Regions from separate parts of the Pseudoalteromonas sp. NZS100_1 genome, predicted to be linked through region 1. Evidence: predicted binding sites of a transcription regulator. Region 1 holds the regulator's gene; the other holds the start of a gene.

Region 1 (5,973 bases):
ATAACGGTAATGTCGTCATCAGATACGCCGCCAGTGCGTTTTAGCTCATCAACAGCACCTGCAAGGAGGCTGCTGCCAATAAAGTCATTAAAACGAGAAATGACAATGGCAAATTTCTTGCCTGGAGCGTACTTACTACCTTCAATAATTTTCATTTGATAACCCTAAAAATAAGTTCAAGCGGTTGCGATTGCGCAAAAATTGCTGCGCATCATACCATAAAAATAAAATAATAGCCTAGTTTAAGCGTGATGCTTATTGTGGCTCAATGTAATCAACAACTTCTAAATGAAAGCCCGAAAGTGCATGATACTTTTTAGGACGACTCATTAAACGCATCTGTTTAATTCCCAGATCTGCAAGTATTTGCGAACCTACGCCAACAGTACGAGATGTACCTTTGAATTTACGTGGCGTAACGCTTTCGCCAACATCAGCTGCTGCAAATGCTTTTACAGTTGCCTCTAACTCTTCAGTGCTTTCTTGCTTACCTAAAATAACTAAAGCACCTTCATTTTTAGCAATATAGGCCATTGCTTCAGAAAGGCCCCAGCTGCGGTCAGCACTTCTGTCTGAAAGTAGGATATCGTTAAAAGTGCTTTGCAAATGTACACGTACATTTGTCGGTTCTTGCTCTTTTATGTCGCCATTAAGCAATACGTAATGTAATTGGCCGTCAATTGTGTCTTTGTAAGTCACTAAATCAAACTCACCGTGAACAGTAGGCAACTTACATTTTGCAACTTGCTCAATTGTCGTTTCATTTAAGTTACGGTATTCAATTAAATCAGCAATAGTACCAATTTTAATATCGTGCTCTTTAGCAAACACTTCTAAATCAGGGCGACGCGCCATGGTGCCGTCAGCATTGAGTATTTCAACAATAACTGATGATGCTTCAAGCCCAGCTAAACGTGCTAAATCACAGCCAGCTTCAGTATGTCCTGCGCGAGTTAATACGCCACCAGGTTGTGCCATAATTGGAAAAATATGACCAGGCTGAACAATATCAGTTGGCACTGCGCCTTTTGCTATAGCCGCTTGCACTGTGCGCGCTCTATCAGCAGCAGAAATACCGGTTGTAACACCTTTTGATGCTTCTATCGACATTGTAAAGTTAGTCGAAAATGCAGCACCATTGTTTTTAACCATTAACGGTAAATCAAGTTGCTCACAACGATCTTGTGTCATGGTTAAACAAATTAAACCACGGCCATGAGTCGCCATGAAGTTAATCGCTTCAGCGCTAATATGCTCAGCAGCTATTATTAAATCGCCTTCATTTTCTCTATCTTCATCATCCATTAAAATAACCATTTTACCGGCTTTAATATCATCGATGATTTCTTGTGCGCTGTGTAAATTCATAAATTTGCTCGTGTAAGTTATCAGTTTCGTTATTTAATAAAACCCGCTTTTGCGAGTAAGCTCATCGAAATATCAGAGCCCGTTGGTTGCTCTGCACCTTTTATAAGGCGCTCTAAATAACGTGCAATTTGATCGACTTCTAAATTAACTTGAGTACCTACTTTAAAATGAGCAATTGTGGTCTGCTCACTCGTGTGTGGGACAATTGTTAATTTGAATTTATTGCCCTCTACAGCGTTTACTGTCAGGCTTATACCATCAATACATACCGAACCTTTGTACGGAATGTATTTCATTAAATTTTCGTCGGTTGTAAGCCAATATTCTGTTGCTCGCGCATTTGCTGCAATACTTGTGATAGTCGCAATGCCATCAACATGGCCAGATACTAAATGACCGCCCAAACGCGAAACTGGTTGCATGGCTTTTTCAAGATTAACCGTTTGCCCTAAAGCATAGTGAGCAAAACCGGTTAAACCAATCGTCTCGTTAGATAAATCAGCACTAAAGCCGTCAATATGTTTATCAACTACGGTTAAGCAAACACCATTGGTTGCAATGCTGTCGCCTAGCTTTACATCTTTCATATCAAGATCAGCACTTTGAATGCGAATAGCTAAGTCGCCTTGTTTTTTTTGTAATAAAGCAATTTTGCCTGTGGCTTCTATTATTCCAGTAAACATAGCGCTACTCTTTTTTATTAAGTGGTTTTAATGAGCTTTTAACGCGGTGATACGTAAATCGTCACCAATGCGCGCACATTCATTAAATGTTAAATTAACGGTGTTTTGCATACTCGTCAATTCAGGAAAATTAACTAAACTTTTTGCATCATGGCCCATTAATTTAGGCGCCAAATAAAAAACAAACTCGTCAACTAAATCAAGCTCTGTCATTTTACCAGCAAGTGTTGCTCCGCTCTCAAGCCAAACATTATTAAACTGCAGTTGCCCAAGCTTTTCTAAAACAGCCTGTAAATCAACTTTACCGTTACTTTCACTTACTTCAATATGCTTTACAAAATGCGGCCATTGCAGGGATTTATCAACCTTAGTCGTAAATATAATTACATCACTTTGGATTTTAAATAAAGCAAGGTCAGGTGTTAAGCGATTTTGAGAGTCAATTATAACACGCACGGGCTGGCGAAGCGGTAAATCGGTAGGTAACGTGCAAGGCAACTCGCTTAGTCGCACATTAAGTTTAGCATCGTCTACTAACACGGTATCGGCACCGGTTAAAATAGCGCAGCTTTGCGCTCGGTATAACTGTACATCTTGGCGAGCTGCGGAACTTGTGATCCACTTACTTTGCCCATTTTTAAGCGCTGTTTTACCATCTATGCTTGCTGCCATTTTACAGGTCACATAAGGTAAGCCTTGTTCCATTCGCTTAAAAAAGCCAACGTTAAGTGCGCGAGCTTGTGATTCAAGTAATCCATAAGCAACGTCAATACCGGCGTCGCTCAGTATTTTAAGGCCTTTGCCTGCAACTTGTGGATTTGTATCAACCATAGCAGCAATTACTTTTACTACGCCTGCCTTTTTTAAGCCTTCAGCACACGGTGGCGTACGCCCATAATGACTACAAGGTTCGAGCGTTACATAAGCGGTAGCGCCTTGTGCACTGTTGCCCCCCATAGCTAACGCGTTTACTTCAGCGTGCCCTTGGCCTGCTAATTGATGAAAACCCTCACCAATTATTTGATTGTTTTTAACTAATACACAGCCAACATTAGGATTAGGCGTTGTAGTAAACCGCCCTTTTTTGGCAAGTTCTATGGCGCGTGCCATATACATTTCGTCTTGTTCGGTAAAAATAGTTTGGCTTTGCATTGTTACTCCCCTAAACGGGCAATTTCTTCGCCAAATTCGCGTATGTCTTCAAACGAGCGATAAACAGAAGCAAATCTTACGTACGCAACTTTATCGAGTTTTTTAAGTGCTTCCATAATACATTCGCCCACCAAATGGCTTGAAATTTCTCGCTCACCCGTTGCGCGTAGTTGTGATTTTATTATATTTACAACTTCATCTACTTGCTCTGTACTCACTGGGCGTTTTTCGAGTGCGCGATTTAAGCCATTTAAAAGCTTATCCTCGTTAAACGGTTCCCGGCTGCCATCTTGCTTAACAACGCGAGGCATAACCAGTTCAGCGCCTTCAAATGTAGTAAAGCGCTCGTGGCAATCATTACATTCACGACGTCTGCGAACTTGATGGCCTCCGCCTACAAGGCGTGAGTCAATTACTTTAGTATCTTTTGCGGTACAAAATGGACAATGCATAACTCGGTACTTCCGTTTTAAAACAAAAAAGACCGCTAAATAGCGGCCTTTTATCTTAGCAAAAAACTAAACAGTTGTGATCTAAATTACTACTGCTTATGCAATTAAGCGTATACAGGTAATTTTGCACAAATAGCTTTTACTTTTTCTTTAACTTGCGCCTGTACAGATTCATCAGTGATGTTATCTAGTACGTCACAAATCCAGCCAGCAAGCTCTTTTGACTCTACTTCTGTAAAACCACGACGAGTGATTGCAGGAGAACCAATACGCAAACCAGATGTTACAAATGGTGAGCGTGGATCGTTTGGCACTGAGTTTTTATTAACTGTGATGTTAGCGTTGCCTAGGGCAGCGTCCGCATCTTTACCAGTGATATCTTTATCGATTAAATCAAGTAAAAATAAGTGGTTTTCAGTTTTGTCAGAAACGATTTTGTAGCCACGTTCTTGCATAACTGCAACCATTGCTTTTGCGTTTTTAACAACTTGTGTTTGGTATACTTTAAACTCTGGTTGAAGTGCTTCTTTAAATGCCACTGCTTTTGCTGCAATAACATGACATAAAGGACCGCCTTGGCCACCAGGGAAAACAGCGCTATTAAGCTTTTTGTAAATAGCTTCGTCGCCACATGCAGAAATAATTAAACCACCACGAGGGCCTGCAAGTGTTTTATGCGTAGTTGTTGTTACAACGTGTGCATGAGGAACTGGGCTTGGGTAAACGCCTGCCGCAATTAAGCCGGCAACGTGAGCCATATCAACAAACAGGTAAGCACCTACTTTATCAGCAATTTCACGGAACTTAGCCCAATCAACAATACCTGAGTACGCTGAGAAACCACCAATAATCATTTTTGGTTTATGCTCAAGTGCTAGCGCTTCAACTTGTGCGTAATCAATTTCGCCCGTTGCTTCATCTAGTCCGTATTGAATTGCATTGTAAAGCTTACCAGAGAAGCTTACGTGAGAACCGTGAGTTAAGTGACCACCATGAGCTAAGCTCATACCTAATACAGTATCGCCTGCATCTAACAATGCTAGAAAAACAGCCGCATTTGCTTGCGAACCAGCATGTGGCTGTACGTTAGCATAGTCAGAACCAAATAATTCGTTAGCACGGTCAATTGCTAATTGCTCAACAACATCTACATGCTCACAACCGCCATAATAACGTTTGCCTGGGTAACCTTCTGCGTATTTGTTTGTAAGCTGTGAACCCTGCGCTTCTAGTACGCGTGGGCTACAGTAGTTTTCTGAAGCGATTAGTTCGATATGCTCTTCTTGGCGAGCAGTTTCTTTGGTTATCGCGTCAAATAACTCTGGATCAAAATCCGAAATATTCATGCTACGTTCTAACATTGGGGTCTCCTAGGGCAACGTGTATGGTGTTTTTTAGAGGCTTTATTGTACGCTTTAAACGACTCTTTGCCTACGCTCTTAAGTTGAGGATATTTAAACAGGGATTGAAACTATTTCACAGCTCTTTTAAGATGATATTTTTTTATAAAGCCATAATAATTTTAAATGAATTATATTCACTACATTTAATTAGTAAATATAACTAAGTGTATTCATCCGTATAAAGTTATAAAAAAAGCGGCTCAAGCCGCTTTTCCTTTTAATTTAACTTAGCCTAATTTAGCGAGCATTTCGGTACGTAACTCGTCGTAATCGGCGTTCATATCGCTTGCTAGGCATGGTTTTGCTAGTGCATCAGCAAGTGGTTTTGGCATACCTAATTCAATATTTAGAATACCCTCTACGCTTTCTTTAAACTTAGCAGGATGAGCTGTCGCTAAAAAGATACCCGCTGCACCAGGTGCCCGATTTTCAACAAGACCTTGGTAAGCAATAGCAGTATGAGGCTCCGCAACATAGCCAGTTTGTTGAATTTTTTTCATCACGGCTTGCGTGTCTTGCTCGTTTACGCTTGTTGAATAAAAATTATCGTAGCTAAACCAGTTATTATCTAACATTGTTTGTACACGCGGCCAATTGTTTGGCTTACTTACATCCATCGCATTTGAAAGCGACTCAAGCGTTGCGTTTGGCGTCCAGTTTTTATCAAGCATAAAGCGCGGCACAGTATCATTTTGATTTGTTGTTGCACTTAATTTGCCAACAGGTAAACCAATAACCGCACCAATCATTGCGGCACACACATTACCAAAGTTACCACTAGGTACTGATATATGTGCTGTTGCGCGTTTTTCTTTTGGTAGCTGTGCGATGGCTTCAAAGTAGTAACAAACCTGAGCAACTAAACGGCTAATATTAATTGAATTAGCTGAGTTAAGCCCAAGTGTTGATTTAACT
Region 2 (5,973 bases), on a different contig from region 1:
CAGTCATTACTAAGCTCGTTCATTGCAAACAAAACGCGGCGGTGAACAGGTTTTAAGCCGTCACGTACGTCTGGTAATGCACGTCCTACTATTACGCTCATTGCGTAATCTAAGTAGGAGTTTTTTAACTCGTCTTCAATATTGACTGGCAGAATTTCATTGGCGAGATCAGTCATTTGATATCACATTCCTTCAGTATCAGCTCTCAACAACCCGGTATTGGGTATTAAGAGTATTTGTTATTATTACTAACAGCCATGCTATCACAATTAATTTCAATTTACAGGCGCAAAACTTTGCGATTTATCAATTTAGCCCTATATAATGGCCTCAGATTGACGAGGAAGTATTTTATGACCGAACATCAAAATGTAGATCACGCAGAAATAGCAAAATTTGAAGCCATCGCAGAGCGTTGGTGGGACCTAGACGGAGAATTCAAACCTCTTCACGAAATTAACCCGTTACGTTTAGATTTTATAGCAAACAAAACGCAAGGCTTATTCGATAAAGAAACACTCGATGTTGGCTGTGGCGGCGGCATTTTAAGCCAAAGCATGGCGCGTATGGGTGCTAAAGTAACCGGTATCGATATGGGACAAGAGCCTTTAACTGTTGCTAAATTGCATAGTTTAGAGACAGGCATAAATGTAGATTACATAAAAGTACCTGCCGAAGAGTATGCATCACAAAACCCAGAACGTTTCGATGTAATAACGTGTATGGAAATGCTTGAGCACGTACCCGACCCAGCTTCTATCATTCATGCAGTAGCAGCACTTGCAAAGCCAGGTGCAGATGTGTTTTTTTCAACGCTGAACAAAACGCCTAAAGCATATTTATACGCGATTGTTGGCGCCGAAAAGCTATTAAAAATGGTACCTGAAGGTACACATGACCATAAAAAGTTTATAAAACCTGCGCAACTTATTGCATGGGCAGAGCAAGCGGGTTTAAAAGTACGTGCAAGTACAGGGCTTTCTTATAACCCACTATCAAAGCAATATACGCTTAATAACGACGTTAGCGTAAATTACATACTTTATTTTGAGAAGTTAGCTTAATGGCTAGCTCTCAATCCCCACAGCCTCTTATTGAGTACGATGCATTTTTATTTGATTTAGACGGCACCCTACTCGATACCGCTGATGATTTAGGCGCTGCTTTAAACGCAGTGCTTATTAGTAATAAAATCACACCTGTTAGTAGTGATGTATACCGCCCTGCAGCATCTAACGGCGCAGGCGCATTATTAGAGGCTGGTTTTAAAGAATTATGGGCTAAACAACCCCAAAGCGAGCTTATAAAGCAATTAGTTGACGAGTACGCTGCAAACATAGCAAAGCACACGCATTGCTTCTCTGGTGTTGAATCGTTACTTATCGCCCTTGATCAGAAAAAGATCAAATGGGGGATCATGACTAATAAACCAGGGTTTTTAACCGATCCTTTAGTGGCAGCTATTCCCGCATTAAAAAATGCCAGTGTGATAATAAGTGGCGACACATTAGCTGAAGCGAAGCCATCACCTCTACCACTGCTACATTGTGCAAAGCTTATGCAGGTAGAACCAAGCCGTTGTTTATACATTGGTGATGCACAACGTGACATACAAGCAGGCAAAGCGGCAGGTATGCATACCGCAACGGCACTTTGGGGTTACATCCCAAGTAAAGATGAAGCGATAGCTTGGGAAGCCAATTTTAACTGGCTAAGCCCAATTGATGGTTTTAACCATATATAGTGCTATGTTAATTATTAAACACTATATATTGTGATTGTGTTAGTTTTCACACAAAGCTTGCTGATAAAAAAAGCAGTCAGAATTTATTTTTAAAATGCGTAAATTTAGCAGATCATTAGTTTACTTTTTAAACGCCTTTGGTTGAGTGGTCGTTTAAGTGTGAGCGTCTACTAACACAAATACGCTATACCGAAGTTATCCACAAATAGGGGCAATTATGTCCCTTGCAAAACAACTCAGACCACATTAGAGTTTTATTAACACTTTGATGGGATTGATATTTCAATTAAGTGGAGGGGCTAACACCATACTCAAATTTTGAATATGATGTTAGCAAAGACACTTGCTCGAGTTTTAAGAAAGTGCCCAAGTTTGGAAGTTTGAGCGTAACTTATTCTTATATTCTCAGCAAGTGACTAACTCAGATTTAGGATAACTAAAATTGAAGTTCAGTTTATCTATAGAAATATCAGAAAGTGTAATAATAGGTATTTTTAAAATTATTACACTGAGCAGCATGCTCTTTGTATAAATTTAAATGGGCTATCTTTTAGCCCATTTCTATATCTTCCCTCTAATTATGCTTTTTATTTATAAAAGCGTTCAACCATGAACACTAAACAACTCACTTAGATAGTGCACTGAAACCATATATAGTGCCATGTTAATTATTAAACACTATATATTGTGATTGTGTTAGTTTTCACACAAAGCTTGTCGATAAAAAAAGCAGTCAAAATTTATTTTTAAAATGCGTAAATTTAGCAGATCATTAGTTGATTTTTGCATATTCTAACTTAAATGATTGTTCGAAGGTGAGTGTCTACTAACACAAATGCGTTATCCCAAAGTTATCCACATATAGGGGCAATTATGTCCCTTGCAAAACAACTCAGACCACACTATCTTGTGATCTCTAAATTGAACAACACCAGATATTGTGGCCAAATGTTATTCAATTAAATTCGCCATTACGGTGAAACTTATAATAAATGAGTACTTACCTTGCTATTGCGAGGTATGACCCATTGGTCAAAATACATAATTCCCAAGGAATACAGGCAAATGAACCAACAGTTATCTGTAAGCAAACGTGACGGGCGTAAAGAGCCTCTTGATCTTGATAAGATCCATCGCGTTATTGAATGGGCCGCCGAAGGTTTAAAAAACGTATCGGTTTCGCAAGTTGAATTAAAATCACACATTCAGTTTTACGACGGTATTCGTACTAAAGACATACACGAAACCATTATTAAAGCTGCTGCAGATCAAATTTCAAAAGAATCGCCTGATTACCAATACCTAGCGGCACGTTTAGCTGTATTCCATTTACGTAAAAAAGCGTATGGTCAATTTGAGCCACCACGTTTATTTAACCATGTAACAAAAATGGTTGAAGATAAACGCTACGACGCTCACTTACTTGTAGATTACACTGAGCAAGAGTTAGACGAGCTTGATGCATACCTCGATCATTCTCGCGATCTTAATTTTAGCTACGCGGCTGTAAAACAGCTTGAAGGTAAATACCTTGTTCAAAACCGTGTATCGGGCGAGATTTACGAAAGTGCACAGTTTTTATATATTTTAGTAGCTGCGAGCTTATTCTCTGACTACCCACGTGAAACACGCGTTTCTTACATTAAGCGTTTTTATGATGCAGTCTCGTTATTTAAAATATCATTACCTACGCCTATTATGGCAGGTGTACGTACGCCTACTCGCCAGTTTAGCTCATGTGTATTAATTGAGTGTGGCGACAGCCTTGATTCAATTAATGCTACATCGTCTGCGATTGTTAAATACGTATCACAACGTGCGGGCATTGGTATTAACGCAGGTCGTATTCGTGCGTTAGGTAGCCACATCCGTAATGGCGAAGCGTACCACACAGGTTGTATTCCTTTTTATAAGCACTTTCAAACAGCTGTTAAAAGTTGTTCGCAAGGTGGTGTACGTGGCGGCGCAGCAACATTGTTTTACCCGCTTTGGCACCTAGAAGTAGAAAACCTACTTGTGCTTAAAAATAACCGTGGTGTAGATGACAACCGTGTTCGCCACCTTGATTACGGCGTACAGTTTAATAAATTAATGTACTCTCGTTTAATTAAAGACGATTACATTACGTTATTTAGCCCATCAGACGTGCCAGGCCTTTACGACGCATTTTTTGAAGACCAAGAAGAGTTTGATGCGCTTTACGTAAAATATGAGCAAGACGAATCTATTCGTAAAAAGCGTATTAAAGCCATTGAGCTTTTCTCTATGTTTGCACAAGAGCGTGCAAGTACAGGTCGTATTTATTTACAAAATGTGGACCACTGTAATACACACAGCCCGTTCATTGCTAAAGTTGCGCCTATTCGCCAATCTAACTTATGTTTAGAAATTGCATTGCCAACTAAGCCACTAAGCAACGTAAACGACGAAGAAGGCGAAATTGCCCTTTGTACACTGTCTGCGTTTAACTTAGGCGCCATTGAGTCACTAGATGAGCTTGAAGAGCTAGCTGAACTTGCAGTGCGCGCACTTGATAACTTACTTGATTTCCAAGACTACCCTGTACCGGCTGCAAAAAATGCGACTATGGGTCGTCGTACACTAGGCATAGGCGTAATTAACTACGCATACTACTTAGCTAAAAACGGTAAGCGTTACTCAGATGGCAGCGCAAATGCACTGACTCACAAAACGTTTGAAGCGATTCAATACTACCTAATGAAAGCATCAAACGAGCTTGCTAAAGAACGTGGTGCATGTCCTAAGTTTAACGAAACAACGTATTCACAGGGCATTATGCCAACAGATACGTACAAACGTGACTTAGATAAAATTTGTGATGAACCACTTCACCTTGATTGGGATACATTACGTGCCAGCATTAAAGAGCACGGCATGCGTAACTCAACACTAAGTGCGTTAATGCCTTCAGAAACATCGTCGCAAATCTCTAACGCAACAAATGGTATTGAGCCACCACGTGGTCACATTAGCGTTAAAGCAAGTAAAGACGGTATTTTGAAACAAGTAGTGCCTGAGTACGAACGTTTAAAGAATAACTACGAGTTATTATGGGATATTCCATCAAACGATGGTTACCTACAACTTGTGGGCATAATGCAGAAATTTGTTGACCAAACTATATCGGCAAACACAAATTATGATCCAAATAAATTCGAAGGCGGTAAAGTACCTATGCAAGTCTTATTAAAAGACTTACTAACTGCGTACAAACTGGGTGTTAAAACCTTGTACTACCACAACACTCGCGATGGTGCCTCAGATATGCAAGAAGATACTCCAGAAGTGGAAGATGATGATTGTGAAGGCGGCGCGTGTAAAATATAGTTATTAATTTTTATTTTAAGCGGGCATTTAGCCCGCTTTTTCTGATAGTTTTTTGAGTGATAAACATGTCTTATACTACATTTAGCCGAAACCATAATAACCAAATGCTAGAGCCAATGTTTTTTGGCCAAACTGTTAACGTATCTCGTTATGACCAACAAAAATACCCAATTTTTGAAAAGTTAATCGAAAAGCAACTGTCTTTCTTTTGGCGTCCTGAAGAAGTAGATGTAAGCAAAGACCGTTTAGACTTTCAAGCATTACCCGATCACGAAAAGCATATATTTTTAAGTAACTTAAAATATCAAACTTTGCTTGATAGCGTACAAGGTCGTTCACCTAACGTTGCCCTACTTCCTATTGTATCGTTACCAGAGCTTGAAACATGGATAGAAACGTGGGCATTTAGTGAAACGATTCACAGCCGCTCGTACACGCATATTATTCGTAATGTTACGCAAGCCCCTGAACTTATTTTTGATGACATAGTTAGCAACGATAAAATAAGCGAACGTGCCGATGCTGTAACCACATACTACGATGACTTAATTAATTCAGTGTCGCTTTACAACCTTTACGGTGAAGGCAAACACGAAATTAACGGCAAAACAGTGATCGTTAATTTGTTCGAACTTAAAAAGAAACTTTACCTTGCCATGATGTCGGTAAATATTCTTGAAGCCATTCGTTTTTATGTAAGCTTTGCGTGTTCGTTTGCGTTTGCTGAGCGTGAATTAATGGAAGGTAACGCTAAAATCATTAAGCTTATTGCGCGTGATGAAGCACTTCATCTTTCGGGTACTCAGCATATTTTAAATATTATGCAAGACGGTAAAGACGACCCAGAAATGGCAATTGTTGCAGCTCAGTGCCGCGACGAA

Evidence for each region. Region 1 encodes NrdR, which represses ribonucleotide reductase genes. Its sites were predicted from a motif close to AAACACNANATNTNGTGTTT; they were not measured.
Region 2: the regulator NrdR is predicted to act here: its motif matches at 2,671-2,690, upstream of nrdA (class 1a ribonucleoside-diphosphate reductase subunit alpha).

What each region holds. Positions count from the first base shown of each region.
Region 1 covers NZ_JADYXN010000035.1:18,049-24,021, reverse strand. The annotation lists gene ribE (6,7-dimethyl-8-ribityllumazine synthase) at 1-155, opposite strand, end outside; gene ribBA (bifunctional 3,4-dihydroxy-2-butanone-4-phosphate synthase/GTP cyclohydrolase II) at 256-1,368, opposite strand; gene I6F66_RS18120 (riboflavin synthase) at 1,398-2,051, opposite strand; gene ribD (bifunctional diaminohydroxyphosphoribosylaminopyrimidine deaminase/5-amino-6-(5-phosphoribosylamino)uracil reductase RibD) at 2,079-3,203, opposite strand; gene nrdR (transcriptional regulator NrdR) at 3,206-3,655, opposite strand; gene glyA (serine hydroxymethyltransferase) at 3,760-5,016, opposite strand; gene thrC (threonine synthase) at 5,286-5,973, opposite strand, start outside.
Region 2 covers NZ_JADYXN010000002.1:202,782-208,754, reverse strand. The annotation lists gene gyrA (DNA topoisomerase (ATP-hydrolyzing) subunit A) at 1-176, opposite strand, end outside; gene ubiG (bifunctional 2-polyprenyl-6-hydroxyphenol methylase/3-demethylubiquinol 3-O-methyltransferase UbiG) at 354-1,064, shown strand; gene I6F66_RS02210 (HAD family hydrolase) at 1,064-1,744, shown strand; gene nrdA (class 1a ribonucleoside-diphosphate reductase subunit alpha) at 2,810-5,092, shown strand; gene nrdB (class Ia ribonucleoside-diphosphate reductase subunit beta) at 5,158-5,973, shown strand, end outside.